4 regions of the Bradyrhizobium sp. th-b2 genome follow, and region 1 is predicted to be linked to each of the others. Evidence: predicted binding sites of a transcription regulator. Region 1 holds the regulator's gene; each other region holds the start of a gene.
What was found. The regulator PhoB, encoded in region 1, activates phosphate uptake and scavenging genes when phosphate is short. The targets are predictions, from matches to a motif close to TGTCATNNANCTGTCAT.
Positions count from the first base shown of each region.

Region 2: pstS (phosphate ABC transporter substrate-binding protein PstS) is a predicted target of PhoB. The motif match lies at 6,306-6,322, and genes of this name have one in related genera.
Region 3: K359_RS0127000 (inorganic phosphate transporter) is a predicted target of PhoB. The motif match lies at 5,621-5,637, and genes of this name have one in related genera.
Region 4: ppk2 (polyphosphate kinase 2) is a predicted target of PhoB. The motif match lies at 1,656-1,672, and genes of this name have one in related genera.

Region 1 covers NZ_AUGA01000007.1:283,894-291,236, reverse strand. The annotation lists gene K359_RS0113915 (ATP-binding protein) at 1-811, shown strand, start outside; gene pstS (phosphate ABC transporter substrate-binding protein PstS) at 948-1,958, shown strand; gene pstC (phosphate ABC transporter permease subunit PstC) at 2,168-3,157, shown strand; gene pstA (phosphate ABC transporter permease PstA) at 3,162-4,007, shown strand; gene pstB (phosphate ABC transporter ATP-binding protein PstB) at 4,004-4,822, shown strand; gene phoU (phosphate signaling complex protein PhoU) at 4,834-5,550, shown strand; gene phoB (phosphate regulon transcriptional regulator PhoB) at 5,681-6,391, shown strand; gene K359_RS0113880 (GcrA family cell cycle regulator) at 6,633-7,145, opposite strand.
Region 2 covers NZ_AUGA01000051.1:4,338-11,680, forward strand. The annotation lists gene purL (phosphoribosylformylglycinamidine synthase subunit PurL) at 1-1,836, opposite strand, end outside; gene K359_RS0137520 (PaaI family thioesterase) at 1,999-2,478, shown strand; gene K359_RS0137525 (alkaline phosphatase family protein) at 2,829-5,051, shown strand; gene pstS (phosphate ABC transporter substrate-binding protein PstS) at 5,210-6,262, opposite strand; gene K359_RS0137535 (DMT family transporter) at 6,496-7,343, shown strand, end outside.
Region 3 covers NZ_AUGA01000024.1:72,464-79,806, reverse strand. The annotation lists gene K359_RS0127020 (VOC family protein) at 1-786, opposite strand, end outside; gene K359_RS0127015 (LysR family transcriptional regulator) at 917-1,546, shown strand; gene K359_RS0127010 (cytochrome P450) at 1,597-2,778, opposite strand; gene K359_RS0127005 (LysR family transcriptional regulator) at 2,917-3,825, shown strand; gene K359_RS0127000 (inorganic phosphate transporter) at 3,948-5,576, opposite strand; gene K359_RS0126995 (UdgX family uracil-DNA binding protein) at 6,029-7,343, opposite strand, start outside.
Region 4 covers NZ_AUGA01000002.1:143,740-151,082, forward strand. The annotation lists gene K359_RS0103630 (fumarylacetoacetate hydrolase family protein) at 423-1,595, opposite strand; gene ppk2 (polyphosphate kinase 2) at 1,837-2,700, shown strand; gene K359_RS0103640 (DUF6294 family protein) at 2,842-3,264, shown strand; gene K359_RS0103645 (transporter substrate-binding domain-containing protein) at 3,438-4,316, shown strand; gene K359_RS0103650 (amino acid ABC transporter permease) at 4,509-5,177, opposite strand; gene K359_RS61045 (hypothetical protein) at 5,288-5,467, opposite strand; gene K359_RS0103655 (SDR family NAD(P)-dependent oxidoreductase) at 5,455-6,213, shown strand; gene K359_RS50970 (FAD-binding oxidoreductase) at 6,218-7,343, shown strand, end outside.

The DNA.
Region 1 (7,343 bases):
TCCAGTGCCGACCCAGTTCGGCGGCACCGAGAAATGCATGCTGATGACCTTCCACGACCTGACGCCGCTGCGCCGGGTCGAGGAGATGCGCGCCGACTTCGTCGCCAATGCCAGCCATGAGCTGCGCACGCCGCTCGCCGCTTTGTCCGGCTTCATCGACACCCTGCAGGGGCCGGCGCGCGATGACGCGCGGGCGCGCGAGCGGTTCCTCGGCATCATGCACACCCAGGCCATCCGCATGGCGCGGCTGATCGACGACCTGCTGTCGCTGTCGCGGGTCGAGCTGTCGGCCCATGTGCGGCCCGAGGCCTCGATCGATATCGTGCCGATCATCCGTCAGGTCGCCGACGGGCTCGAGGCGCTGGCCAGCGAGCGTCAGGTCGAAATCGACGTCGACCTGCCGCAGGCCCCGGTCACGATCGCCGGCGACCGCGAGGAACTGCTCCGCCTGTTCGAAAACCTGATCGAGAATGCCCTCAAATACGGCGCCTCCGGTGGCCGCGTCATAGTGTCGCTCAACCAGACCGCGCCGGGCACGGGCGGCGAGGGAAGCCCCGAAATCCGTGTTTTGGTACGGGATTTCGGCCCCGGCATCGCCCCGGAGCACCTGCCGCGGCTTACAGAGCGCTTCTATCGGGTCGACGTCGGCGACAGTCGTAACCAGGGCGGAACCGGCCTCGGATTATCGCTGGTGAAACATATTCTTAACCGTCATCGCGGGCGTCTTTTGATCGAGAGCGTGCCGAAAAACGGCGCGACTTTTACCGCCTGTTTTCCCCGGCCGAAGACCCCGATACCGACCCAAAGCTAAGCACTTTCAGCCGCTTAGCGCTGTCATCCAACTGTCATCCAACCTTCGTAAAAGCAGCACCGACCGCTCCTAGATGGACCGGCGTGAGCGCAATCGGGCGCGTTCGGCGCTTCGCTCACAAGATGGAGACCACCCCATGAATTTCATCAAAGCAATCGTCGCTGCCGGCTTGGTCGCCGCTTCGACGTCAGCCTTCGCTGCCGATATTACCGGCGCGGGCGCGACGTTTCCGTTCCCGATCTATTCGAAGTGGGCTGACGCCTACAAGAAGGACACCGGCAATGGCCTGAACTATCAGTCGATCGGTTCCGGCGCCGGCATCAAGCAGATCCAGGCCAAGACCGTGACCTTCGGCGCCACCGACGCGCCGCTCAAGGCCGAGCAGCTCGAGAAGGACGGCCTCGTCCAGTGGCCGATGGTGATGGGCGCGATCGTTCCGGTCGTGAACGTCGAGGGCGTCAAGCCGGGCGACCTCGTGCTGTCGGGCGAAGTGCTCGGCGACATCTACCTCGGCAAGATCACCAAGTGGAATGACGCGGCGATCGCCAAGCTCAATCCGAAGCTGACCCTGCCGGGCGACGCCATCACCGTCGTGCGCCGTTCGGACGGTTCGGGCACCACCTTCAACTTCACCGACTATCTCGCCAAGTCGAATGCCGACTGGAAGTCCAAGGTCGGTTCCGGCACCGCGGTCGAATGGCCGGTCGGCGTCGGCGCCAAGGGCAACGAAGGCGTTGCCGGCAACATCAGCCAGACCAAGAACGCGATCGGCTATGTCGAGTATGCCTACGCCAAGCAGAACAAGCTGACCTACACCGCGCTGGTCAACAAGGCCGGCAAGACCGTGCAGCCGACCATCGCCGCCTTCCAGGCCGCTGCGTCGAATGCCGACTGGGCCAAGGCTCCCGGCTACTACGTGATCCTGACCGACCAGCCGGGCGAAGCCTCCTGGCCGATCACCGCGGCGACCTTCATCCTGATGCACAAGGACTCGACCGACAAGGCGGCCTCGCAGGAAGCGCTCAAGTTCTTCAAGTACGCCTTCGAGAAGGGTGACAAGGCGGCCGAAGAGCTCGACTACATCCCGATGCCGGACTCGGTCGTCAAGCTGATCGAGAAGACCTGGTCGTCGGACATCAAGAGCTAAGTTCGATATTTCGAACACGGCCTGTGCCGCCTTCCAAGGGGGCGGCACAGGTTGAGCGACTAGACCCGGGCTCCTTCAGGGGCCCGGGTTCGCGCCCCGGGAGGCGCAAGCCGGAACGGCGCCCGGTCAAATGCGTCAGTGAAGATCGCTTCGGGGCGTAGCGGTTTGCGTGGCTTTCACATAGTAAAGAGGGGATTGGCGTGGCAGACATGGCTGTTCAGAGCGATGTGATGGAAGCCGCGGGACCTTACGATCGCGCCAAGGCCCTCAGCGCCTTCAAGCTGGGTGATCTCACCTTCTATTGGATCACCCGTATCTCCGCGATTTCGGTTCTGTTGATCCTCGGCGGCATCATCCTGTCGCTGATCGTCGGCGCCTGGCCGGCGATGAAGGAATATGGTTTCGCCTTCCTCTGGACGCAGCGCTGGGCGCCCTCGGCCGATCCGCCGGTGCTCGGCGCGCTCGGCCCGATCTACGGCACGCTGATCACCTCGGTCATCGCGATGATGATCGCGATCCCGGTCGGCATCGGTATCGCCATCTTCCTCACCGAGCTCTGCCCGCAAATGCTGCGCCGCCCGATCGGCATCGCCATCGAGCTGCTGGCCGGCATCCCCTCGATCATCTACGGCATGTGGGGCTTCTTCGTGCTGGGCCCGTTCCTGGCCAACACGTTCCAGCCCTTCATGATCCGGATCTTCGAGGGCGTGCCCGTCTTGGGTGCGGTGTTCGGAGGCCCGCCGTCCTATCTCAGCCTGTTCAACGCCGCGCTGATCCTTGCGATCATGGTGTTGCCCTTCATCACCGCGATCTCGGTCGACGTGTTCAAGACCGTGCCGCCGGTCCTGAAGGAGGCCGCCTACGGCATGGGCTGCACCACCTGGGAAGTCGTCCGCAGCGTCGTGATCCCCTACACCCGGGTCGGCGTGATCGGCGGCGTCATGCTGGCGCTCGGCCGCGCACTCGGCGAGACCATGGCGGTGACCTTCATCATCGGCAACTCGTTCCGCATCTCGTCGTCGATCTTCGCGCCGGGCACCACGATCTCGGCCGCGATCGCCTCCGAATTCGCCGAGAGCGACGGCCTGCACCAGTCCGGCCTGATCCTGCTCGGCTTGCTGCTGTTCGTGCTGACCTTCTTCGTGCTCGCCGGCGCGCGATTGATGCTGATGCGGCTTGAAACGAAGGCGGGGAAGTAACGCCATGAACCCGATCTACAAATCCCGCCGCCGCAGCGACATCGTCATCCGCGCACTCTGCGTCGGCGCGGCGTTGTTCGGCGTCACCTGGCTGGCGCTGATCCTGTTCACTCTGCTCTACAACGGCCTCGCCGGCCTCAGCGTGCAGCTGTTCACCCAGAACACGCCGCCGCCCGGCTCGACCGAAGGCGGTCTGCTCAACGCCATCGTCGGCTCGGTCATCATGACCGTGATCGGCGTCGGTATCGGTGCGCCGCTCGGCCTGTTCGCCGGCACCTACCTCGCCGAATACGGCAAGAACGACAAGCTCACCTCGGTGATCCGCTTCATCAACGACATCCTGCTCAGCGCGCCCTCGATCATCATCGGCCTGTTCATCTATGGCGCGGTGGTGGTGCCGATGCGCGGCTTCTCGGCGATCGCAGGCGCGCTCGCGCTCGCTGTGATCGTGATCCCGGTGGTGCTGCGCACCACCGAGGACATGCTGCTGCTGGTGCCCAATCCGCTGCGCGAGGCAGCCTCCGCGCTCGGCCTGCCGCGCTCGCTGGTGATCAAGCGGATCGCTTATCGTGCAGCGCGATCCGGTCTGATCACCGGCGTGCTGCTGGCGACCGCCCGCGTTGCCGGCGAAACCGCGCCGCTGCTGTTCACCGCGCTGTCGAACCAGTTCTTCAGCTGGGATTTGACCAAGACGATGGCCAACCTGCCGGTGACCATCAACAATTTCGTGCAGAGTCCCTACGCCTACTGGAAAGAGCTGGCGTGGAGCGGTGCGCTGCTCATCACATTCACTGTGCTCGCGCTGAACATCGGCGCGCGCATCCTTGGTGCCGAAAGGGCCGCAAAATGACCGAGCTTTCCGTCTCCACGACTGTCGCGAGCCACGTTCCCCAGGTGCCGCTGCCGGAAGCGCCGCCGAAAGTCACGGTGCGCAACCTCAACTTCTATTACGGCGAGCACCACGCGCTGAAGAACATCAACCTGACGCTCGGCACCAACCGCGTCACGGCGTTCATCGGCCCGTCCGGCTGCGGCAAGTCGACCCTGCTGCGCATCTTCAACCGGATGTACGATCTCTATCCGGGTCAGCGCGCGGTCGGCCAGCTGATGCTGGACCAGACCAACATTCTCGATCCCAAGCTCGACCTCAATCTGCTGCGTGCGCGGGTCGGCATGGTGTTCCAGAAGCCGACGCCGTTCCCGATGACGATCTACGAGAACATCGCCTTCGGCATCCGCCTCTACGAGAAGATCTCGAAGTCCGAGATGGACGACCGGGTCGAGAAGGCGCTCCGCGGCGGCGCGCTGTGGAACGAGGTCAAGGACAAGCTGAACGCTTCCGGCCTGTCGCTCTCCGGCGGCCAGCAGCAGCGGCTGTGCATCGCGCGCACCGTGGCGGTGCGTCCCGAGGTGATCCTGTTCGACGAGCCGTGCTCGGCGCTCGACCCGATCTCGACCGCCAAGGTCGAGGAGCTGATCCAGGAGCTCTCCGAGGATTACACGATCGCGATCGTCACCCACAACATGCAGCAGGCGGCGCGCGTCTCCGACAAGACCGCCTTCATGTATCTCGGCGAGCTGATCGAGTTCGACGACACCAACAAGATCTTCACCTCGCCGAGCGATCGACGCACGCAGGACTACATCACCGGCCGGTTCGGCTGAGGAGACAAGCGATGGCTTCTGAACATACCGCCAAGGCATTCGACAGCGACCTGCAGGAGTTGACCCGCCTGGTCGCCGAGATGGGCGGCCTCGTCGAGCGCATGATCACCGAGTCGGTCGACGCGCTGATCCGCCGCGACGTCGCGCTGGGCAAGCGCGTGGTCGCCGCCGACATCGAGATCGACAATCTGCAGCGCGTCATCGAAGAGCGCGCGGTGCTGACGATCGCTCGCCGCCAGCCGATGGCGATCGACCTGCGCGAGATCGTCAGCGCGATGCGCGTCGCGACTGACCTCGAGCGGATCGGCGACCTCGCCAAGAACATGGGCAAGCGCGTCGCGGCGCTGGAGAGCGATTTCCAGCCGCTGAAGCTGATCCGCGGCCTCGAGCACATGACCGACCTCGTGCTGTCGCAGGTCAAGTCGGTGCTCGACGCCTATGCCGCGCACGATCTGCCGGCGGCGATGAACGTCTGGAAGGGCGACGAGGAGGTCGATGCGATCTGCACCTCGCTGTTCCGCGAACTGCTCACCTACATGATGGAGGATCCGCGCAACATCTCGTTCTGCATCCATCTGATGTTCTGCGCCAAGAACATCGAGCGGATCGGCGACCACGCCACCAATATCGCCGAGACCGTGTTCTACATGATCGAGGGCCAGCAGATCACCGACAAGCGTCCGAAGGGCGATATGACCAATTTCGCCACCACGGTGCCGGGCAACTAGGGCATGATCCGCATCGGCGGAACCGGATTGTCGTCGCGACAAACCGTTTCCCACGGGGAATATGCTCAGGGGTTGAGTGTTTCGGTTTGCGTTTGGGCAACGGATCACCACAGAGAAAGAACTTAGACCGATGAGCGCACGCATTCTGGTAGTCGAAGACGAGGAAGCGCTGACGACACTGTTGCGCTACAACCTCGATGCGGAAGGCTACGACGTCGAAACGGTGGGACGCGGCGACGACGCCGACACCAGGTTGAAGGAGCGCATCCCCGACCTCGTTGTGCTGGACTGGATGCTGCCGGGCCTGTCCGGCATCGAGCTGTGCCGCCGCCTGCGGGCGCGGCCCGAGACCAAGCAGCTTCCGATCATCATGCTGACCGCGCGCGGCGAGGAGAGTGAGCGCGTGCGCGGGCTTGCCACCGGCGCCGACGATTACATCGTCAAGCCGTTCTCGGTGCCCGAGCTGCTGGCGCGGGTGAAGGGCTTGCTGCGCCGTGCGAGCCCGGAGCGGCTTGCCACCGTGCTGACCTATGGCGATATCGAACTCGACCGCGAGAAGCGCCGCGTGGCGCGCTCCGGCCGCCCGATCGATCTCGGGCCGACCGAATATCGTCTGCTCGAATTCTTCCTCGAGCATCCCGGCCGGGTGTTCAGCCGCGAGCAGCTGCTCGACAGCGTCTGGGGCCGCGACATCTATATCGACGAGCGCACCGTCGACGTGCATATCGGCCGCCTGCGTAAGTTGCTCAATCCGGGCCGCGAGCAGGATCCGATCCGCACCGTGCGCGGCGCCGGCTACGCGCTCGACGACCGCTTCGCGAAGGCCGAGCCGCAGCCGTAACGGCCGTGTGGCATTCATAAACCGCAACACGTTGTCGTCCCGGCGAAAGCCGGGACCCATACGCCGCGGCCGGCGCAATCGGCACGCGGCCAGACGGCTTTCAAACAACACCCATTCGTGGTTATGGGTCCCGGCCTGCGCCGGGACGACGCCGGTGATGCATCCGGGCTACGGTTCTCACAAAAAAATCCCCGCTTTCATGGGGATTTCTTTTTCAGTCCTACGCCAGTTTCCCGAGTGCTCACTTGATCTGCGGTTTCGCCGACGGCCGGCGGCGATCGCCGGCGGGCTGGTAGGCGACGCGCGAGTGGTGTGCGCAATAGGGCAGGCCGCCGAGCGCCTTGCCGCCGCAGAAGAAGAATTCCGGGCTCGATGGATCGCCGACCGGCCAGTGGCAGGTGGCTTCGTTCAGCTCGAGCAGCGACAGCCGCTGGCTCATCGGCACCACGTTGTCGTAGGAGATCGGATCGGGCTCCATCTCGACCTCGAAGGCATGCGCCAGCGCGGTGTTGCCGCGCGAGACCGGACGCGCCACCCGCATCATGTGCTGGGCGGGGCGGGCCTTGCGCTGCCGCGGCGCGGCCGTGGAGGGGGCCTTGGCGCGGCCGGAGAGGCCGAGCCGATGCACTTTGCCGATCACGGCATTTCGCGTCACATTGCCAAGTTCCGCGGCGATCTGGCTGGCCGAGAGGCCAGACTCCCAGAGCTTCTTCAGCTGCTCGACGCGATCGTCGGACCAGGTCAATACAGTCATCGCATTCTTCCTTTCGCATGGCGCCGGCCAGTCATTGGAGCGACGCTGCGAGCCAAATCCGGGTCAAAATCCCAGCGGCCAGAATCCCTTAGCCCTCGCCGGGCGCGGTCTTGCGCCCGAACGTTTACGTGTGACACGAAGGCTACTTAGAGGGTCCAGTACTGCCGCACGAGATGTCGTACCCGACAGGCCAAACGC
Region 2 (7,343 bases), on a different contig from region 1:
GCGCTTCTCGGTGGCGAGATCGACCGGCGGCGGAGCGCCCTCCTCGCGGCCGCAGACGTCGCGCAGATAGACCGACTGGCCGAGCCAGCCTTGGGTGTCGCCGACCAGGAGGATCGCCTCGCCGGCCGCCTTGAACGCCAGGGTCGCCGACTTGGTGAAGTCGTCGAGCAGACCGACGCCGCCGATCGAGGGCGTCGGCAGGATGCCGCGACCGTTGGTCTCGTTGTAGAGCGAGACGTTGCCGGAGACGACCGGGAAGTCCAGCGCGCGGCAGGCTTCCGCAATGCCCTTCAGGCAGCCGACGAACTGGCCCATGATCTCGGGCCGCTCAGGATTGCCGAAATTGAGATTGTCGGTGATCGCGAGCGGCCGGCCGCCGACCGCAGTGATGTTGCGCCAAGCTTCGGCGACCGCCTGCTTGCCGCCCTCGAACGGATCGGCCTCGCAATAGCGCGGCGTGACGTCGACGGTGAGCGCGAGCCCCTTCGGCCCGTCCTCGACGCGGACCACGGCGGCATCGCCGCCGGGACGCTGCATGGTGTTGCCGAGGATGACGTGGTCATACTGCTCCCACACCCAGCGCTTCGAGCACAGTTCGGGCGTGCCGATCAGCTTTTCCAGCGCCTCGGCGATGCCGAGCGGCGGCTTGACGTCCTGGCCGCGGATCACCGGCAGCGCGTTCGAGGCGACGTGCGGACGGTCATAGACCGGCGCCTCGTCGCCGAGTTCCTTGATCGGCAGATCGGCCATCACGTCGCCGCCATGCTTGACGACGAAGCGCTTGCTCGGCGTGGTGTAGCCGACGATGGCGAAATCGAGCCCCCATTTGCGGAAGATCGCCTCGGCCTCCTGCTCCTTCTCGGGCTTGAGCACCATGAGCATGCGCTCCTGGCTCTCCGAGAGCATCATTTCGTAGGCGCTCATGCTGGTCTCGCGGGTCGGCACCGCGTCGAGGTCGAGGTCGACGCCGAGGTCACCCTTGGCGCCCATCTCGACCGCCGAGCAGGTCAGGCCCGCCGCGCCCATGTCCTGGATCGCGATCACGCAACCTTTTTCCATGATCTCGAGGCAGGCTTCGAGCAGCAGCTTTTCGGCGAAGGGATCGCCGACCTGCACGGTCGGGCGCTTCTCCTCGGAGGCGTCGTCGAACTCGGCCGAGGCCATCGAGGCGCCGTGAATGCCGTCGCGGCCGGTCTTGGAGCCGAGATAGACGATCGGCATGTTCACGCCGGAGGCCGCTGCATAGAAGATCTTGTCGGCATCGGCGAGGCCGACCGCCATCGCGTTGACCAGGATGTTGCCGTCATAGCGGGTGTGGAAGCGCACCTGGCCGCCGACCGTCGGCACGCCGAACGAATTGCCGTAGCCGCCGACGCCCGCCACCACGCCCGACACCAGGTTCCGGGTCTTGGGATGCTCGGGCGCGCCAAAGCTCAGCGCGTTAAGGCAGGCGATCGGCCGCGCGCCCATGGTGAAGACGTCGCGCAGGATGCCGCCGACGCCGGTGGTCGCGCCCTGATAGGGCTCGATGTAGCTCGGGTGGTTGTGGCTCTCCATCTTGAAGACCACCGCCTGGCCGTCGCCGATATCGATCACCCCGGCATTCTCGCCGGGGCCCTGGATCACCCAAGGCGCCTGGGTGGGCAGACCGCGCAGATGGATCCGGGACGACTTGTACGAGCAATGCTCGTTCCACATTGCCGAGAAGATGCCGAGCTCGGTGAAGGTCGGAACCCGCCCGATCAGCTTGAGGATACGCTCGTACTCGTCCGGCTTCAGCCCGTGGGCGGCGACGAGTTCGGGGGTGATCTGGGGCTCGTTCTTGGGGGCGTTCATGGGTCCCTTAATAGGTAGATCGAACGGGGGCGAAAAGGCCTTTTACGGGGCATTTTCGGCCTGTCCAGAGCTTTACGGCGGCCCGGGGTTCGCACCGGGATTTGCACAATGGGGATGGATCGGATTTAAGGACCCGAACCCGATAATTGAAGGCCATATTTCGTGAACGAGCTCGCCAAGACCGCATTCAACCGCCGCCCCGACCTCCATGTCGAAACCGAGGGCGAATTCGCCGGCTGGCGGACCTGGACCCGGGACAATTTCGAGACCCATACCGGCCCTTTTTACCACCGCATGGACGAGAACGGCCGCATCAGCTGCGCGTTCCGGGTCGCCAAGAGGCACCTCAACGGCTCCGGCAATGTCCATGGCGGCTGCTTCATGACCTTTGCCGATTACTGCCTGTTCGCGCTGGCCGGCTCGGTTCTCCAGGGCCCCGGCGTCACGGTGTCATTCGCCTCGGAATTCCTCGACGCGGCCCGCGAGGGCGACCTGATCGAATGCACCGGCGAGGTCACCCGCGCCGGCATGTCGCTGATCTTCGTGCGGGGCATGCTGACCTCGGCCAAGCGGCCGCTGTTCACCTTCTCCGGCACCATCAAGCGGGTGAAGCGCAAGGCGCCGGCACAGACACCCGTGTGAGGCTCGCCAGAGCCTTTTCCGTTCCGATTGAATCGGAACGGGGCTCCAGATTTTTATTTTGACGCGTTTTCTTCACGCGAACCGGTGCCCACTTCGCTCGGAAACGCTTTCGATCTGTGGACGCCCGCCGTCATCCGGCCGTTACATCGGCACGATTGAATCGAAAGCGCAGCTCTAGCTCGTTGTGTTCTCGCGCGTTCTTTGCGTGAAGCAATCAAACTGCAGTTGTGACACGACGACGCACTGTCGTTGCGTCGTCGCGCACGCGTCACATGCGCGTCAGCCAAGCCCCTGAAGATTGCTGAACGGTTTCCGTATGTGCAATCGCGCAGCGAGGTTGGGGCATTCTCATGAAATTGAAGACGTTTGTTTCCGTCACGTCGGCGATGTCGCTTGTCGCATCGTTAGCGTGCGTTGCAACTCCGGCGTGCGCCGGTCAGGACGGCGACAATGGCGATCGCGGCTTCGGCGATTCGCGCGATCATGATCATGATCATGACGGCGACCATCATGGCCGCAAGCCGCGCGTGGTGATGATCTCGCTCGACGGCGCCAAGCCCGATTTCATCCAGAAATTCATCGAGAAAGGCGTGCTGCCGCGCGACGGCGGCCTCGCCCGGCTCTCACGGCGCGGCGCAGTGGCGCTGCAGAACGTGACGGCGTCACCGTCGCTCACCGCAGTGTCACATATTGCGATCGCGACCGGCTCGACGGCGGTCCATAACGACATCCCCTCGAACACATTCGAGCCGATCGTCGGCCCTATCACGGGCAGCATCAGCGGCTTTGCGGCGCCGATCGGCGGCTACAGCGAGAGCCCGCTCGGGCCGTCGCCGCACCCGACGGCACAGCCCCTGTGGGTGCAACTGCGCCAGCAGGGCAAGAAGGTCATCACGGCGACCTGGCCCGGCGGCGACGGCGCCGACATCTCCATCAACAACACCGTGGTGCAGCCGGCGCAGCCCACCCGCATCACCGACTTCACGGTCCCGTTCGGCGCGTTCGGCGGCATCGGGGCCCAGGGCTTCTCGCTGTCGCGCAGCGACTTCACGGCCGATCCGTCCATCGTGGCGGCGCTACAGGCCGCGGGCCATTTCTCGTTCAGCCCGGTGCTGGTGACCTTGGCACCGATCGAGACGTTCTCGTGCTCCTCGGCGGCGAGTGCGACCTGCACCGGCGCGTCGACGCTCGACGTCAAATATTCGATCCGCGTCGCTGCCATCGACACCACCAACGATCGCAAGGTGAACTACGACACGCTGGTGTTCTTCGATGCCAACCGCGGCATCACCGCGGGACCGTTCCACGCGCCGTCGACCGGACCGGCCTACGTCAAGTTCGGCGGCGAGAACGCACCGTTCTTCTTCGAGGGCAGCGGGGCGAAGGTCGGTGCTGCGTACTTCGTCTCGGCGCTGTCCCCCGACCTCTCGGTGGTGCGCTTTGCCCGCTACGGCGCCAACTTCATCCCGCGCAACACGCCGGTCCTCGCCGATGTCGACGACATCAACAACAACATCGGATTCTGGCGTCCGCAGGCCGACTTCCGCATTCCGGAGCGGCTGAGCCCCGGCTTCACCAACTTCCCCGACGTCGAGATCGAGACGATGTTCGAGGACATGGTGAAGACCTTCGTGCGCTACCAGGCCAATATCGGCGAACGCGCGATCAAGACCCATCCGGACGCCGACCTGGTGATGGTCTATATCGAGCAGCCCGACGGCTCCGAGCACCAGTTCCTGCTCACCGATCCGCGCCAGGGCACTAATCCAAAGGACCCGAATTCGATCGGCGCCAACCAGGACCCCGCCAAGGTCAAGCGATACGCGTCCTACATCCGTTTCGCCTACCAGACGGCTGACAGGGCGGTGAAGCAGATTGCCGATGCGGCGGGCCGTGACAGCAACGTGATCGTGGTGTCGGACCACGGCTTCGCGCCATTCCACACCTCGGTCAATCTCACCAACATCCTGCGCAATGCCGGTATCGACACCAGCAAGGTCGGGATCCGCACCTCCGGTCCGGCCGCCGACATCTACGTCAACCTGCAGAACCGTGAGCTCGGCGGCACTGTCGATCTGGCGACCTACCGGACCCTGGTGGCGCAGATCACGGATGCGGTGAAGAACGCGGTCGACCCCAATGCGCGCTTCAACTACTCGCTCAAGGACCAGCGCATCTTCACCGTCGTCGAGACCCGGCCGCTGCAATGCGACGCCGGAACCGGACAGTGCCTCAGCAAGACCGTCGGCCAGGATTACGGTGACGTGTTCGCGCTGATGGCGCCCGGCTACAATTTCGACGGCATCCAGAATCCCGGCGTCGCGCGCCAGGGCGACGCGCCGTTCAGCGCGGCCACCACCGCGCTGTCGATGCCGAACTTCTATGGCGCCCATGGTCACGACCCCGAGCTTCCGGTGATGAGCGCAACCTTCATCGCCGCGGGTCCGCAGATCCGCCACGACAGTGTGGTGCGGCACATGCGCAATATCGACGTGGCGCCGACCATCATGCAGATCCTGGGCACGACGCCGCACCAGGTCGATGGCGAGGTGCTGCGCGAGGTCCTGCGCTAGGATTGCATGCAGACGTCAAGCGATGGACGCGAGCTCCGGCGTCCATCGATCGTTCTAAAGCGTTTTCGAGCGAAGTGGGACCGGTTCGCGTGAAGAAAACGCGTCAAAAGAAGCCAAAGCTTCGGTTCTGATTCAATCAGAACCGAAAGCTTGGGCCATCAGCGCTTTCCGGGCACCGCCGCCGACGCCGTCAGCGCCTCGAAATTGTGCTGCCAATACAGCTCGATCTGCTCGACCAGCGTGACTGGCAAGGGAACGTAGTTGAGCAATTGCGCCTGAGGCTTGCCGCTTTCCAGTGACCAGCGCAGGAAGTCGATCGCGGTCGCCGACCTGTCGGGCGATTTCGGCTGCTTGTGCATCAGCACGAAGGTCGTTGCCGTGATCGGATACGCGTCCTCCCCCGGGGCGTTGGTCAGGACCAGGTAGAAATCCTGCGTCGTTGTCCAGTCCGCACTTGAAGCCGCAGCCTGGAACGATGCAGCGTCCGGGGTAACGAAATTCCCGGCGCTGTTCTGCACCAGACCGAAGGAAATCCGGTCGAGCCGTTGCAACGCATAAGAGTATTCAAGATAGCCAATCGCTCCGGGAATCAGGCCGACAAGCGAGGCGACGCCGTCATTGCCCTTGCCGCCGAGCCCGACGGGCCATTCGACCGACGTGCCCTCTCCGACGCTGGCCTTCCACTGCGCGCTGACCTTCGAGAGATAGTTCGACCAATTGAACGTCGTCCCTGAGCCGTCGATCCGATGCACGACGGTGATCGCCGTGCGCGGCAGCTTCAGATCGGGATTGACGGCTTGAATGGCCGGGTCGTTCCAGGATCTGACCTTGCCGAGATAGATGTCAGCAAGCAGTTGTCCGGTGAATTGCATCTGGCCCGGCTTGACGCCCTCGATGTTGACCACAGGCACGACGCCTCCGATCACAATCGGGAATTGCACCATGCCGAGCTTATCGAGCTCTTTCGGATCAAGCGGCATATCGCTTGTCCCGAAATCGACGGCCGCCTTCTTGATCAGGCCGACGCCGATGCTCGAGCCCACCGACTGATAGCTGACGTCGTTGCCGGTCTTTGCCTTGTAGCCGGCGATCCATTTCGCCATCACGGGCGACACGAAGGTTGAGCCCGCACCCTTCGTCTCCGCAGCCAAGCATTGCGTTGCGACGACCAGAGCAGTGAAAATGATCGGTAATCTGAAATGCTTCGTCATGCGCTCGAGCCTAGCAGGACGAGCGGTAATTCCGTGTGGGCCAGGTCACAAAACTGTAACAAGGGCCGGAGCCCCAAATGGTGGTTGGCGCCGCCGGTCCCGCGCCGCGCCCGGGCGCAGCTGCAAACCGCCGAGCGGAATATCGACGCAAATTCAAAGCCCTAGCCTTTCGCCCCACCGCCAAGCTACATTCGCTCCGTCGCGCGCCCAATGCGCGAAGGGAGCCAATCAAGGTGCCGAAGAGCACAGCGAAGACGGGCAGCGTGACGGCTTCCGCGATCACACCCACTCCGTCGACGTCTGCGCCGGGCGCACGCGGCTGGCGCGACTATGCGCTGCTCGTGGCGCTGGCCTGCTGCTGGAGCTCGACCTATCCGCTGACCAAGATCGGGCTCGGCTCGATCCCGCCGGTCACCTTCATCTCGGCGCGCTCGCTGGTCGCCGCAGCCTTCCTGCTCGTGGTGCTGCGGATCCGCGGTATCCGCATCCCGACCGACCTCAAGGCCTGGAAGCTGTTCGCCTTCCAGCAGACCATCAACTCGACGATCCCGTTCCTGGTGATCACCTGGGCGCAGCTCTATGTGCCGGCCTCCAACACCGTGGTGCTGGCCTCGACGACGCCGATCTTCGCCTTCCTGATCACCTGGGCGATCACGCGGCACGAGCCCGCCTCGCTGCTCAAGCTGGCCGGCGCGATCCTCGGCCTCGCCGGCACGGTCGCGATCATCGGCCTCGACGCGCTCTCAGGCTTCGGCAAGGAGATCTTTGCCGAGATCGCGATCCTGCTCGCGACCGTGTCGTTCGCCTGCGCCACGATCTTCGGACTGCGGCTGTCGGATTACGATCCGATGGTGGTCGCGGCCGGCTCGCTGTTGTTCGGCGGAACCGTGCTGCTGCCGGTCGCCCTGATCATCGACCATCCCTGGACGCTGCACCCGACGCCGCAGGCGCTGGTCGCAACCGTCGTCATGGGCATCTTCTCGAGCGCGTTCGGGTTGATGCTGTTCTACATGTGCCTCACCCGGCTCGGCACGCTCACCACCAATGCGCAGGGTTATCTGCGCATTCCGATCGGCGTTGC
Region 3 (7,343 bases), on a different contig from region 1:
GAACGCGACGCCGTTATTCTTCAAGAGCCGCCTGGTCGCATCCAGATCGGTGACCGCCACGCGCGCCGCGCAAAAGCGCGGCGAGCCATCGGCGACGACGTCAGGTAGCCGGCGCGCGATCTCAGACGGACCGAGCACGGTGATCCGATTGCCCCTCTCGCCGACCGTCAGTTGTCCGGGCGCGTGCTCGGCCGCACTCTCCGTCAGGCTTTCGAGGAACGCGCGATGTTGCTCAGGCTCCGGCGCCGACATGACGACCTCGATCACGCGCAAGGCGCCGTTGGGATGGTGCTGGTATTCCGCCTTCCAGAACAGTTCTGGCGGATGGCGTTGCTGGCAGGTAAAGAAGGCGATCCCGGGCATCGCGGCATCGGTGGCAAAGGCCAGTGAGAATGCGACACGGGCAGTGCCGCCGCCCGGCAGCACCGCGTCACGGCCGAAATCGAATGGTGCATAAGCGCCGATGCGCATCGCGCGGAAGCGTGCTGCGTCGGCGTGTGCGTCGGTGCTGTGCAAGGCCAGCATCGACATCCCTTCAGCGTTCCTGAGAAAATCCTGCTGATGTGCGGCAAAGTTGAAGTGGCCGCTCTCGGCCGGTGGTATCGCTGCGACATTGGTGACGGCCAGCAATTCCAGAAAATTGTTCCCGAACATCGCCAGGCGGTTGCTGGTTCCGAAGGGATGGACACCAGTTGGCGTCAGGTTGAAGCCGAGCGTCTGCCAGTCCAGCGCGGCCTGCGCCAAATCGTGGACACAGATAACCAGATGATCGAGGCGGTGAGGCATGGGATCTCCGCAAATGCTGCAACCCAACCGTAGCTGCGGCCACCAAGCCGGCGCAAACCATGTTTCCTTCGGTCCAGCACAAGAAAATCTATTGCAAGGTCACGGCCCATCGGTGTCAAACTGCAGTGCGATGACCTACGCCCTTCCACCACTCAACGCGCTCCGCGCATTCGAAGCCGCCGCGCGGCATCTCAGCTTCAAGCTGGCCGCGCACGAGCTGCACGTGACGCCCGCCGCCGTGGGGCAGCAGGTGAAAGCGCTGGAGGCGCGCCTCGGCGTGCACCTGTTCGAGCGGCTGCATAAGCAACTCATCCTGACGGCGGCCGGCCAGGCCTACCTGCCCGGGATATCCGATGGTTTCCGTCGCATTGCGGAAGCGACCTCGCAAATGAAACCGGCAGGTGCAGTGCTGCTGCAGTTGGGGGTCCATGGCAGCTTCGACCTGCGTCGCCTCGAACTGGCGGAGTTTCGCAGCGCGCATGCGGAAATCGGTTTGCGGGTGCTGCAGCCCGCCGGCTTGCACGAGTTGGTCGAGGGCAAGGTCGACCTGCTGATAGCCCGCGGTCTTGGCCACCATCCGGGCTATCGCTGCGACCGGGTCAATGAGGGATCCGGTTTGGGTGATTGGCTGATTGCGCCCGAAGGCACCGCGGATTGTCCCGAGGTCATCAGCTTCCGCCAGTGGCTGCGCGCCCTGGCGGCCGAGAAGGGGCTCGCAAACCACCGCCGCCCTCGTCTGGTCGGCAGCATCGGGAGTTGAGGCGACCGCAAGAGCGCGTTCGCAGCGCTACGCTGACGCAGACGCGTTCGTCACGAATCCCACCGCACTGGCAACGACACCGGACCGCGGAACACCCAGCCGCGGACAACCGGCGGAGCCTCCTCGCGGAGGCGCAGATTGCGCAGGCGTTCGAACAGCATCGGCGCCACGATCTTGCCGACGGTGAGCCGCGACACCCAGGTGCCGGCGCAGAAATGCGGTCCGGCGCCGAACGCCAGATGCGATTGCTTTGGCCGCGTCACGTCGAAACGATCGGGATCGGCGAAGCGGCTGCCGTCGCGGTTCGCTGCGCCGACGCAGAGGCCGATCTGAAGGCCCTCGGGCAGCGCGGCGCCGGAGAGATCGACGCTGCGGGTGACGCGGCGCGGATACATGCCGATCGGCGAGATCCAGCGCACCGCCTCCTCGAGCGCTGACGGCCATAGCTCCGGCTTCGCCAGCACGCTGTCCTTCTGCACGGGATTTTCCAGCAGGCCGAGCACGAGGGTCAGGATCGCGTCGCGCGGCTCGTTCAGTCCGCCGCCGATGATCACCTTGATGTTGGCGCGGATGGCTTCGATCGGCATCTGCGGATCGGCATTGACCATCGAGGACAGGATCGAGGGATTTGGATTGCTGCGGTGAAGTTCGAGCGCCGCGTCGATCGCGGTATCGACATCGGCGCTCGCCTGCATCGCCTTGCGCTCGATCTCGGCATCTGCGGCATAATTGCCCGCGCCGTCGATCAGCGCCTGCGACCACTCGGCCAGGATCTGCCACGGCATCTCGCGAAAGCCGATCATCGCCAGCAGGCTGAGCGAGGCCATCGGCGCCGCAAGCGCGGCGAACAGATCGGCCTCGTCGGCCGCGGAGAGGTCGCCGATCAGTGTCTCCGCGATTGCGGTGAATTTGGGCGCCCAATACTCCTTGATGGTGGCAGGACGAAACGAGGGCTCGATCGCCTTGCGGCCGATCGCGTGCTCGGCACCGTCCTTGCGCATGAAGGTCGGCCCCATCACTCTGTTGACCAGCGAGGCGGGATTGTCGGCCGAGTAGGTCGCGGGGTCACGCTCGATCCGCGTGATGTCATCGAAGCGCGTCACCAGCGTCAGGCGGGCGGATTCGACGAAGACCGCCGGCGCCATCTCGCGCAGGCGGCGGAAGACCGGGTAGGGGTCGTCGAGCAGGTCCTGATACGCGATGTCGGTGACGACAGGCACGGTGCTGGTCATTGGTCTTCCCGGGAACGCCTCTTCGCCAAGGCTAGCGTCGGGTGCGCAATCGCTCAATTCGATGGGGTCGATCAGGCCAATCGAAATCTTGCATGACCTCGTGATAGGCTTGGCCGCCAGCAATACGGGAGGTGCAGCGTGGTGGCCAATTCCTCGATCGATCCGATCGACATCGGGACCTTGCGGACGCTGGTGCTGGTGTACGATTTGCAGTCGTTCTCTGCGGCAGCCAAGCGGCTCGACGTCAACCAGTCCACGATCAGTTACGCGATCGAGCGGCTGCGTGGCGCGCTCCGTGACCCGCTGTTCGTCCGCAACGGCAACGGCGTGACCGCCACGGAGCGCTGCGCGGCACTGGTCGGCTCGGCGCGGGACATGATCGGCGAGATCGACGGGCTCGCCGCACCGGCGGAATTCGATCCGGCGACGGCCGAGGGGAGCGTGACGATCTCCTGCAACTACCACGAACGCCAAACCTTGATCCCGCAATTCAGCGCGCGGCTGCGGGCCGGCGCGCCGCTCGTTCGTCTTGTCCTGCTCGACGCCGCCGGCCACGGCGACGTCCATCTCAAGCAGAACCAGTGCGACATCGTGCTCGGCCCGGTCGGGATCGTCGGCGAGAGCTTCTTTAGGCGCCACATCCTCACCGATCACTATGTCTGCGTGATGGATCCGGCCAATCCGCTGGCGCGCGGCCGGATCGCGCTGTCGGCCTATGCGAAGGCCGAGCATGTCTTCATCACCCACAGCGGCGAGTGGCAGCCGCTTTATCTCGAGGCACTGAAGGCGAAGCAGATCGAGATCGAGCCGTTGGTCAGCCTTCCGAACCATGACAGCCTGGAGCGCATCATCGCCGGCACAAAGCTGGTCGCGACCACCCCGCATCATCTGGCGCGGGCGATGCGCGGCGGCCTGCATGTCGCTGCGCTGCAGTTCCGCGTGCCGATCTCGATCGACATGTACTGGAGCGCCAGGACGGCCAAATCCGGCCTGCACAAATGGGCGCGCGGCCTGCTCGCCGAGGACGCCCGGGCTTGTGCTGCCTGAGCCGCAGTCTTTGAAGACGGCCGTCGCGAAACGTCCTCCATCACGCAGCAAGGCCCGCGCTGGCGGCGCGGGCCTTGCGTGTTTCTTGCGTGTCTTGCCAGAGCCGCCGCGGCTCTCGCGGGTCAGAACACCCGCGAGAAGATCACGTAGAGGCAGCCCGACAGCAGGATCGCGGCGGGGAGCGTCAGCACCCAGGCCATCACCATGTTTCTGATGGTGGCGACCTGGAGGCCGGAGCCGTTGGCCGCCATCGCGCCGGCGACGCCTGACGACAGCACGTGTGTGGTCGAGACCGGCAGGCCGAACATGTCGGCGGCGCCGATGGTGGCGGCGGCAACGAGTTCGGCCGATGCACCCTGTGCGTAGGTGAGATGGGTCTTGCCGATCTTCTCGCCGACCGTGATGACGATGCGCTTCCAGCCGATCATGGTGCCGAGGCCGAGCGCGATCGCGACCGCAACCTTCACCCAGGTTGGGATGAATTTGGTGGCGCTGTCGAGCGAGGCCTTGTAGGCGTTCAGGGTCGCGACCTCTTCCTTGCTGAGGTCGTTTTCCTTGTCCTTCATCAGGAAGCGGATCGCCTCCGAGGTCAGGTACATGTCGTTACGGGTGTTGCCGACGACTTCCGCCGGCACCTTGTTCAGCGAACCGTACTTCTGCACCTGGTCGCCGACGTCCTTCACCAGCACCGACAGCGAGGGATAGGTGCCTTCGCTGATGTGGTGCGACGAGACGTATTGGGTCACCGCCGGGCGGGGATCGCCGATGATGCTGTGGCCGGCGCCCTTGGCCGCGACCACCTTGGAGGCGGCCTCCGAGGTCTTCTGGAACTGGGCCACCTGGCTCTCCGGCAGCGCGCGGTTCAGCGCGTAGGCGGTCGGCACGGTGCCGATCAGGATCAGCATGATCAGGCCCATGCCCTTCTGGCCGTCGTTGGAGCCGTGGGCGAAGCTAACGCCGGTGCAGGTCAGGATCAGCAGGCCGCGGATCCAGAGCGGGGGCGCCTTGTTGCCTTCCGGCGCGGCGTAGAGCGCCGGGTTCCTGATGATCATCTTCAGCAGCAGCAGCAGCCCGGCGGCGCAGATAAAGCCGACCAGCGGCGACAGCAGAAGCGCGTAGCCGATCTCGGTGGCCTTGCCCCAATCCACGCCCGAGGTGCCGTCACGGCCGCGCAACAGCGCGTTGGCGACGCCGACGCCGATGATCGAGCCGATCAGCGTGTGCGAGGAGGAGGCGGGCAGGCCGAAATACCAGGTGCCGAGATTCCACAGGATCGCGGCGATCAACAGCGCGAACACCATGGCAAAGCCGGCGCCGGAGCCAACCTGCAGGATCAATTCCACCGGCAGCAGCGAGACGATGCCGAACGCCACCGCGCCGGTCGAGGTCAAGACGCCGAGGAAGTTGAACAGGCCGGACCACATCACCGCAGCTTCCGCCGGCAGCGAGTGGGTGTAGATCACGGTGGCCACCGCATTGGCGGTGTCGTGGAAGCCATTCACGAACTCGAAGCCGAGCGCGATCAACAGCGCGACCAGCAGCAGCAAGTAGGGCAGGTAGGAGGTGACCCTGGTGCCGGTGGCGTCGACGTCCGAATAGATGCTGTAGGCAACGTACAAAAGTCCCGCGGCAAGGATGCCGAAGAAGATGATCATCGTGAGCGGGTTAAAACCCTTGTCGAGATTGGGCCGCGACGCCGGCTGTATCGGCGCTCCATCGGCCAGCGATGAATTGAGTGTAATGTCGGTCATTTTGACGCCCCTCGTAGTTGGAGGGGCATTTTTGACTGATGGAGTTGAAGGTTAGATGACAAGCTCAACGTTGTTTTGCGCAGCGCAAGCAGGTGCTTGAATCCGCGCCATGCGTCATGCGCTGAATCTTGCTGCTTCTCTTTGAAATCGTTTGAACAGTCCCGCGAATACGGACACGACGGGACTGGCGCGCGCGGTGGATATCGCACGATCATTCGTGCGCATCGTCGGTCCAGGACGGCTGTTTCGGGAGTGAGGATGAGGTGGCGCGCCGCACGATCGGGGCTAGCAAACCGCGCAGCGCGCCCGCCTCAGGGTACGTCATGGCGTGAACATGACGCCCGATGCCCGTAGACACGTGAGGGTATCACGGATCAATTCAAGGTTGTAGGGATTTATCAGCGTTTTGAACAATTTCACGTTGAAGTGTGATCCTGCAGTTCCCCCGGAACTCAAGCCGCGTGGGCTGAATTGCGCAGCTGATTTGCGGCGATTTTCAGATCGTCGATAAAGCGTTGATATTCCAGCGCCTTGGCTTTCTCGTCGGGCAGCCGCAATAGATAGGACGGGTGTACGGTGACCAGCACCCTGGTTCCGTCATGCTCGATCAGCTGGCCGCGGTTCCTGTGGATAGGTGTGATCTTGCCGAGCACGCTCTGCGCGGCCGTGGCGCCGAGCGCCACCACCAGTTCCGGCTTGATGGCGGCGAGCTCGCGCTCATACCACTGCCGGCAGGCGCGGATTTCCGGCGTGCCCGGCTTCTGGTGCAGGCGGATCTTGCCGCGCGGCACGAACTTGAAGTGTTTCACCGCATTGGTGATGTAGACCTTGGCGCGCGCGATGCCGGCTTCCTCAAGCGCGCGATCGAGCATCTGCCCGGCGGGACCGACGAAAGGATGGCCGGCGAGATCTTCCTTGTCGCCGGGCTGTTCGCCGACCAGCATCAGCGTCGCGCCTTGCGGTCCTTCGCCGAACACGGTTTGCGTCGCGTCCTTCCATAGCGGGCAGGCGCGGCAAGCGGCGGCCTCGTCGCGCAAGGCTGCGATCGCGTCGTGAGTTTGCTCGTCTTGAGTTTGCTTGTCTTGGGTATGCGCGTCGCGAGTTTGCTTGCGGGGCATCGGCGTATCCTGCCGCTGCTGCGGCGCGGCCGCCTTGCGGGCGATGAAGGGGCCGCTGGTCATGCGCATGGCGTCTTCGATCAGAGGTTTAATGATCGAGTCCTCGGGCAGGTTCCTCCAATAGGCTTGCGGGATCTCCATCACTTTCAGCCGCGCGGGATTGAAGCGGCCGTTGTCATGCCGCCGCCAGGCCTCCTCGAGCCGGTCCTCGCTCGGCACCTCGGATTTGGCGACGCCCGGCGTGATCGAGATCGCGTGCCCGTCCCAATGTGCGCAGAGGTCGGGGGTCAGGATCGACCACGGCATGTCGGCGAAGCGGCCGGCGAAGAACGGTGCGGCATGCTCGACGATGCGATGCTCCGGCTCGAACCAGGCGACGTAATGCGCCTTCTGCTCGCGGCCGATCTCGCGGAAGCGCAGATGCGCGTGCATCCTGTCGATATCGCGATAGACCGCGCGCGCCATCGCGTGGACCTCGGCGACATCAGGATCATCAGTCGCGCTGAGCAGATCGTGATGGCTGCGCAGCCGCCACAGCAGGCGATAGAGCAGGGCGATGCGCTCGTCATTGCGATGCAGGATCGCGGTCCTTGCCAGCTCGACGAATTTCGCTGTGACGTTGAACTGCGTCTGCGGCGTGTCGGGCAAT
Region 4 (7,343 bases), on a different contig from region 1:
GGCGCGATCCACACGCCGGTCACGATGATGGCCAATGCGACGGCAATCACCAGCATATCCGTTGCAAGCCAATCGGGCAGTCCCTTTGACCATTCGCGCATGTCCGCGACTCCTTCTGTTCGCGTCCGAGCCGATATGCTGACACGGATCATGCGCCGGCGAGCGTGAAGCAGATCACACAAATCGGGAAAAAGTGGCAATCCAAATTTCGCTGCGCGCAGCGCGCTCAAGTTGCAGCACACGATCGACCTGCCGCGCAGGTTTCTGAACATGTTCGGGCTGAGTGCGCTTGCGCTGCGCGTCTCCGGAGACGCAACCCACCGTGCCGCTCGCGGCGAAGATGGTGGGTTACGCCTTCCGCCTTCGCTCGTTGAGCTACGGCGGACGTGGTCGGCTAACCCACCCTACGCTCTGCCCGCGCCCTACAGCACCTTGCGCTGTGCCAAATTCTTCATCAGCGCACCGACGCCGAAGGTCCAGGGCTCGCATTCGTCGCTGCCGCGCATGCGGTTGACGAGCTTGCCGAGCTGGGGCGCGGCAATGGTGACGATGTCGTCGCGCTTGTGGGTGAAGCCCTCACCCTTGGCGTCGCGGTCCTTGACCGGCGCGAACATCGTGCCGAGGAACAGCGCAAAGCCGTCGGGATATTGGTGCACGGGGCCGATGGTCTGGGCGACCAGATCGGTCGGGTCGCGGCTGATCTTTGAGATCGAGGAATGGCCTTCGAGCACGAAACCGTCCGCGCCCTTCACGGTCAGGCCGACATCCATCTTCCTGACGTCGTCGAGCGAGAAGGTCTGGTCGAACAACCTGAGCAGCGGGCCGATCGCGCAGGACGCGTTGTTGTCCTTGGCCTTCGACAATAGCAGCGCCGAGCGGCCTTCGAAATCGCGCAGATTGACGTCGTTGCCGAGCGCGGCGCCGACGATCTTGCCGGCGCCGGACACGATCAGCACGACCTCCGGCTCCGGATTGTTCCAGGTCGACTTCGGATGCAGCCCGGCATCCATGCCGGTGCCGACCGAGGACAGCGTCGGCGCCTTGGTGAACACTTCCGCGTCCGGGCCGATGCCGACCTCCAGATACTGGCTCCAGGCGTTCTGGTCGATCAGCACCTGCTTCAGCTTCATCGCCTGCTCGGAGCCGGGCTTCAGCTTGGAGAGATCGTCGCCGACCAGCCGCACCACCTCGGTGCGGATCGCTTCCGCCGAGGACGGATTGCCGCGCGCCCGCTCCTCGATCACGCGCTCCAGCATCGAGATCGCGAAAGTGACGCCGGCGGCCTTCAGCACCTGCAGATCGATCGGCGCGAGCAGATGCGGTTTTGCGCCGTCGCGGCGATCCGGCGGCGTGTTGGCGAGGATCGCGTCGAAATCGCCGAGCCGCTCGCCTTTGGTCGCGCGCAGCGCCGCGGCGGGATCGCTCTCCTCGCACAGCGCACTCACCGTCGGGAACCGTGCCGTGACATCGAACACGCCGTCCGTCCGCACCGCGACTACGGCCGGGCCGCCGGCCTGCGGCAGCCAGACCCGTCCGACCAGCGTGCCGGCGGTCGCGTCCTCCGGCAGGACGTCTTTTGGCGTGAGCGAAATCATCGGCGTCTCCCATTGTTGTCGGCGCTTGTTAGCACAGTCCCGCCGCCTGCGTGAAACAGCGGTCATGCCATTGTCATAGAGGGGTAACATCGCCCGTCAATGCTTCCGTCGATCCATCTAACACACTGAAAGACGGACCTGCATGACCGCCCCCCACCTCACCGACGAAGCCTCCCGAGATGAAGCCTTGCGTGACGAGGCCTTGCACGACGAAGCCTTGCGCGCCCGCATCCACCAGGAGATGGCCGACAGCCTCGATGAGGAACTCGAGCTTGAGCTCGACGACGACAGGCTCAACGGGCTCGACCATGACGGGGCCGCTGGACATCCGTCGATCGACCGCAAGATCTATTTCCGCGAATTGCTGCGGCTGCAGGGCGAGCTGGTGAAGCTGCAGGACTGGGTGCAGCACGAGAAGAAGAAGGTCGTGGTGCTGTTCGAGGGTCGCGATTCCGCCGGCAAGGGCGGCGTCATCAAGCGCATCACCCAGCGGCTCAACCCGCGCATTTGCCGTGTCGCCGCGCTGCCGGCGCCGAACGAGCGCGAACGTACGCAATGGTATTTTCAGCGCTACGTGTCGCATCTGCCGGCCGGCGGCGAAATGGTGCTGTTCGACCGCAGCTGGTACAACCGCGCCGGCGTCGAGAAGGTGATGGGGTTCTGCACCGACGAGCAGTATGAGGAATTCTTCAATTCGGTGCCGGAATTCGAGCGCATGCTGATCCGCTCCGGCACCATCCTGTTGAAATACTGGTTCTCAATCACCGACGAGGAACAGGCGTTCCGCTTCTCGATGCGTATCCATGACCCGCTGAAGCAGTGGAAGCTGAGCCCGATGGACGTCGAGGCGCGGACCCGCTGGGAGCTCTACACCAAGGCCAAGGAGACGATGCTGGAGCGCACCCATCTGCAGGACTCGCCGTGGTGGATCGTCGACGCCGTCGACAAGAAGCGCGCCCGGCTCAACTGCATCTCGCATCTGCTCGACCAGATCCCGTATCAGCAGGTCGTACACCAGCCGGTCGTGCTGCCGCCGCGGGTGCGCAACCCCGACTATCACCGCGGCCCGATCCCGCCGGAGATGTATGTGCCGGGACGGTATTGATCTAACCACATGCGCGCCCGCCCCCCGGGGAAGATCACTAAATCGCGATCGTAGATTGTGAGGCAGCTCACTGGTCTTCTTGCACGCCCACCTTAAACCAGAGGTTGTCCGCAATTCGCGGGCTAAAAGGAGGCGTAGGCAATGTTGAAGGAACATCGCGAAAGCAAGAGTTCATCGACCGACCAGCCGGAAACTCATAAGGGTGTTGCGACACATGCTGTCCAAACCCTTGACCTCAGTTGGAGCGCGCCTATCCGTTATGGCGATTGCAAGCTGTCCGGCTTCTTGAACGGCACCCTGAACAACGGCCCAACGCTCAGGCTTCGTTCTGACGGAACAGCAGAATTGTTGGCGAAATTTTTCTCAACTGACGACGGTGATGTTTGGGTCATCGATCGTCTCGTTCTTTTGGATATTCACGGGACGGTCCTTTTTCAGTTTCCACACCTTTCAAGCCCCGAAACCCAGACCGACAACCAAGTGCTCGATTGGGTCGCCGAACTAAGCTTCCCCGCCGTTTTCTTTTCTTCGGTCACAGGGGCGAACATGACCTATCGTTGCTAAGCCCAAAGGGCGCGGTTCGAGGCCTTATTCGACCTCCCCCACAAGCGGGAGAGGTGAAGTTCAGAACATAGGCAACCGCGCCCTCGCCTCGCCTACTATTGGCGCAGGCCCGCACTATTGCTGTGGCCAAATCCCGACGCTAGGCTTCCCCGATCTGGTGCAGGGAGGCCCGCTTGACTCAATCCGACGACATCACAATTTCCGAAGATCGCCGTGACGCGCTGCGCTATGCGCTCGGGATCGGCAGTGGCGCCGCGCTGGTCGCCGCGTTGGCAACCCCGGCCGCGGCGCAGACACCTGCCGACAACACGCTGGACCGTATCCGCGCCAACAAGGTGCTGCGGATCGCCGTACTGCCGGGCGAGCTGCCCTATTTCAACAAGGATCTCGCCTCCGGCACCTGGTCCGGCTTCTCGATCGAGATGGCCAACGACCTGGCAAAGCTGCTCGACGTCAAGCTGGAGTATGTCGAATCGACCTATGGCAATTCAATTCTCGATCTGCAGGCCAACAAGATCGATCTCGGCTTCGCGCTCAACCCGACGCCGCAGCGGGCACTGGTGGTCGATTTCACCAATCTGGTGTTCCCGCATCCGTTCGGCGCGATGCTGAAGAAGGGGCTGGAGGCCAAGACCTGGGCCGACATCAACAAGCCGGAGGTCAGGATCGCGGTCGACGTCGGCTCGGCCAACGAGGCGGTGGCGCGGCGCTTTGCGCCGAACGCCACCATCAAATCGCTGAAGTCGCGCGACGAGGTGATGCTGGAAATGTCGTCGGGCCGCGTCGATTGCGTAGTCAACGCGCTGGTGCTCGGCCTGACCGCGATCGCCAAGAACCCCAATCTCGGCAGCTACAAGATCCTGGCCTCGCCCTCGGTGACGATCGCGAGCGGCATGGCGGTGCGCCGCGAGGGCGACAAGCGCTGGCGCGACTTCCTGTCGGTGTGGGTCGACTATAACCGCGGCATCGGCCAGATGCGCGAATGGTTCGTCAAGGGCCTCGGCCTCGCCGGCGTCAAGCCGGAGGACGTGCCGGTGGAGTTGAGTATTTGAGGTAAGGCTGCGCCAACATCGGCACTGCGCTCCCTCTCCCGCTTGCCGGGGAGGGTCGGGGTGGGGGTATCGCCACAAGCGGCGCTCTTTCCTTGGAGAGAGCCCCCACCCGCAGTGCATCTTCGATGCACAGCGACCTCCCCCGCAAGCGGGAGAGGTGAACCGCCGATGCCGCAGCAACTAAGATGCTACTCACACCTTGTCGTACGTCAGCCCGCGCTCCAGCCGCCGCGCCACCAGCGTCGACGGGAACAGGATCGCAAAATAGATCAGCGCCACGATGGTGTAGACCTCGAGCGGCCGGTAGGTGTCGGCGTTGATCAGGGTCGCGTTGTAGACGAGGTCGGGCACCGCGATGATCGAGACCAGCGAGGTGTTCTTCAGCTGCGTCACCGACTGGTTGACGTAAGGCGCCATCATCGGCTTCAGCGCCTGCGGCAGGATCACGAGCCGCATCAAGCGCCAGCCGCGGAAGCCGAGCGCCTTCGCGGCGTCCCACTGTCCGGCCGGCACGCTCTCGATCGAGCCGCGCACGATCTCGGCATAGAATGCGCCGCCATAGAGCGACAGCACGCTGACGGCCGCGACATGCGCCGGGATGTTGACGCCAATCACGACCGGAAACGCGTAGTAGAACCAGATGATCTGCACCAGCAGCGGCGTGCAGCGAAACAATTCGATATAGGCGATCAGCAGCCAGTCGATCACGGGAATCCGCCGCAGCCGCAGCATGCCGACGATCAGGCCGATCAATGTCCCCAGGATGATCGTGCCGATCGTATAGGCCATGGTCCAGCCGAGCCCGAGCCAGAACAGATGGCTGTACTTGCCAAGGATCGCGAAATCCCAAACGTAGTTCATCCTGCCCCTCGGTTGACTCTAGTTTTGATGCGTTTTCTTCACGCGAACCGGTGCCCACTTCGCTCGAAAACGCTTTGGACGCCTCAGCATCGCAGGCGGCCTCGCGCGAGTCACGCGATATACCGGTCCGGCGAGAACGCCTTCACCTCGAATGGCGGCGCATCGCCCGCGATCATCGCCGCAACCGCGGCGCCCGTTCCGGGGCCGGTGGTGAAGCCGATATGCTGGTTGCCGAAGGCGAGCCAGAGGCCGCGATGCCGCGGCGCCTCGCCACCGCATGCGCGTTTCAATCATCACGGGAGGCGGCTCCGGCATCGGCGCCGCGATTGCACGCCGACTCGCCGGCCCCGATCAGGGTCTGATGCTGCACGGACAGGGCGCCGAGGCGGCCGGGCTGGCGCGGCTGAATTTGGTTGCGGAGGAATGCCGCAGCAAGGGCGCCAAGGTCGAGGTCGGCACAGGCGATCTCGCCAGGGCCGGCGCGGGCGCGGCACTGGTCGCGGCAGCGCGCACAGCGTTCGGGCCGATTGATGCGATCGTGCACGCTGCAGGCTTTGCCGACCGGCGCGACTTCGCCAGCCTGCCGCGCGAGGCGCTGGAGCGCGCCTTTGCGGTGATGGCGGCCGCATTCCACGAGATCGCAGCGGCCGCGCTGCCCGACCTCGCGCGCAGCGCAAAGGGCCGCGTCGTCGCGGTCTCGAGCTTCGGGCCGCATCGTTTCGTGCCCGGCGCCACCTATCCGGGATCGGCCGCCGCCAAGGCCGCGCTCGAGGTGCTGGTGAAGTCGCTCGCCATCGAGCTCGCTGCATCCGGCGCCAACGCCAACGCCGTGATGCCCGGCTATACCCGCAAGGATCCCGGCCTGTTCGGCGCGCTTGACAGCGCGACCTGGGAGCGCGTGGCAAAAGCCAATCCGATGCAGCGCCTCGCCGAGCCGGACGAGGTCGCCGCCGTCGTCGCATTCCTGCTGTCGCCGGAAGCAGGCCACGTCACCGGCGCCACGCTGCCGGTCGATGGCGGCCTGACCTTGATGTGACGGGATGAGCGAGGGCGTTGCTGCGCAACAAGCTGACGTCGTCGTGCTCGGCGCCGGCATGGTCGGCGTCTCGGCAGGCCTCGCCGCGCGGCAACGCGGGCTCTCCGTCATCGTCGTCGACCGCCGCGAGCCGGGCAGTGAAACCTCCTATGGCAATGCCGGCATCATCTCGTCGGGCTCGATCCTGCCACTCAACACGCCCTCGCTGCTGAAGAACCTGCCGAAATATCTCACCAACACGCATCCGGCGCTGCGCTGGAATCTGCCGTGGGCGCTCGCCAATGCCGGCTGGGTGATCCGCTTCCTCGCCGCCGCCGTGCCGTCGAAGACCAGGCCGCGCGCCGCCGCGCTGCACGGCCTGATCGGCACCTCGCTGCAACTGCATCGCGACTGGATCCTGCAGGCCGGCGCCGGGCATCGCATCCGCGAGACCGGCTGGCTCAAGGCCTGGCGCAACGATGGGCTCGCGGCCGCCAGGGCCGAGCAGGCGGCGCTCGCCGAATTCGGCATCCGGAGCGAGGTGCTCGACCGCCAGGCGATCTCCGCGCTCGAGCCTGGCATCATCCCTGCCTACAGCACCGGCCTGCTGCACACCCAGACGGCATCGGTGGATTCACCAGGCGCGGTGGTGAAGGCTTATGCGCAGATGCTCGCCGGTCACGGCGGCACATTCAGGCAATCCGAGATCCGGCGGATCGAGCAACACAACGACGGCTGGCGCGTGCAGCTTGCCGACGGCGAGATCGCCGCGCGCCATGTCGTGGTCGCGCTCGGCCCATGGTCGGCCGAATTGCTGCGGCCGCTCGGCTATCGTGTGCCGCTGGCGTTCGAGCGCGGCTATCACCAGCATTTCGTGCCGAACCCGGAACGCAAATTGCTGCGGCCGATCCATGATGCGGAGGGCGGTTTTCTGATGACGCCGATGGAGCAGGGCATTCGCGTCACCAGCGGCGTCGAGCTCACCGCGCGCGACGCGCCGTCGAATTATGCGCAGCTCGAGGCCGTGGTGCCGATGGCGCGCAGCGTGGCCGAATTCGGCGATGCCATCGGCGAGCGCTGGCGCGGCGCGCGGCCGACATTGCCCGACAGCCTGCCGATGATGGGCGTACTGTCAGACTTCCAAGGACAAC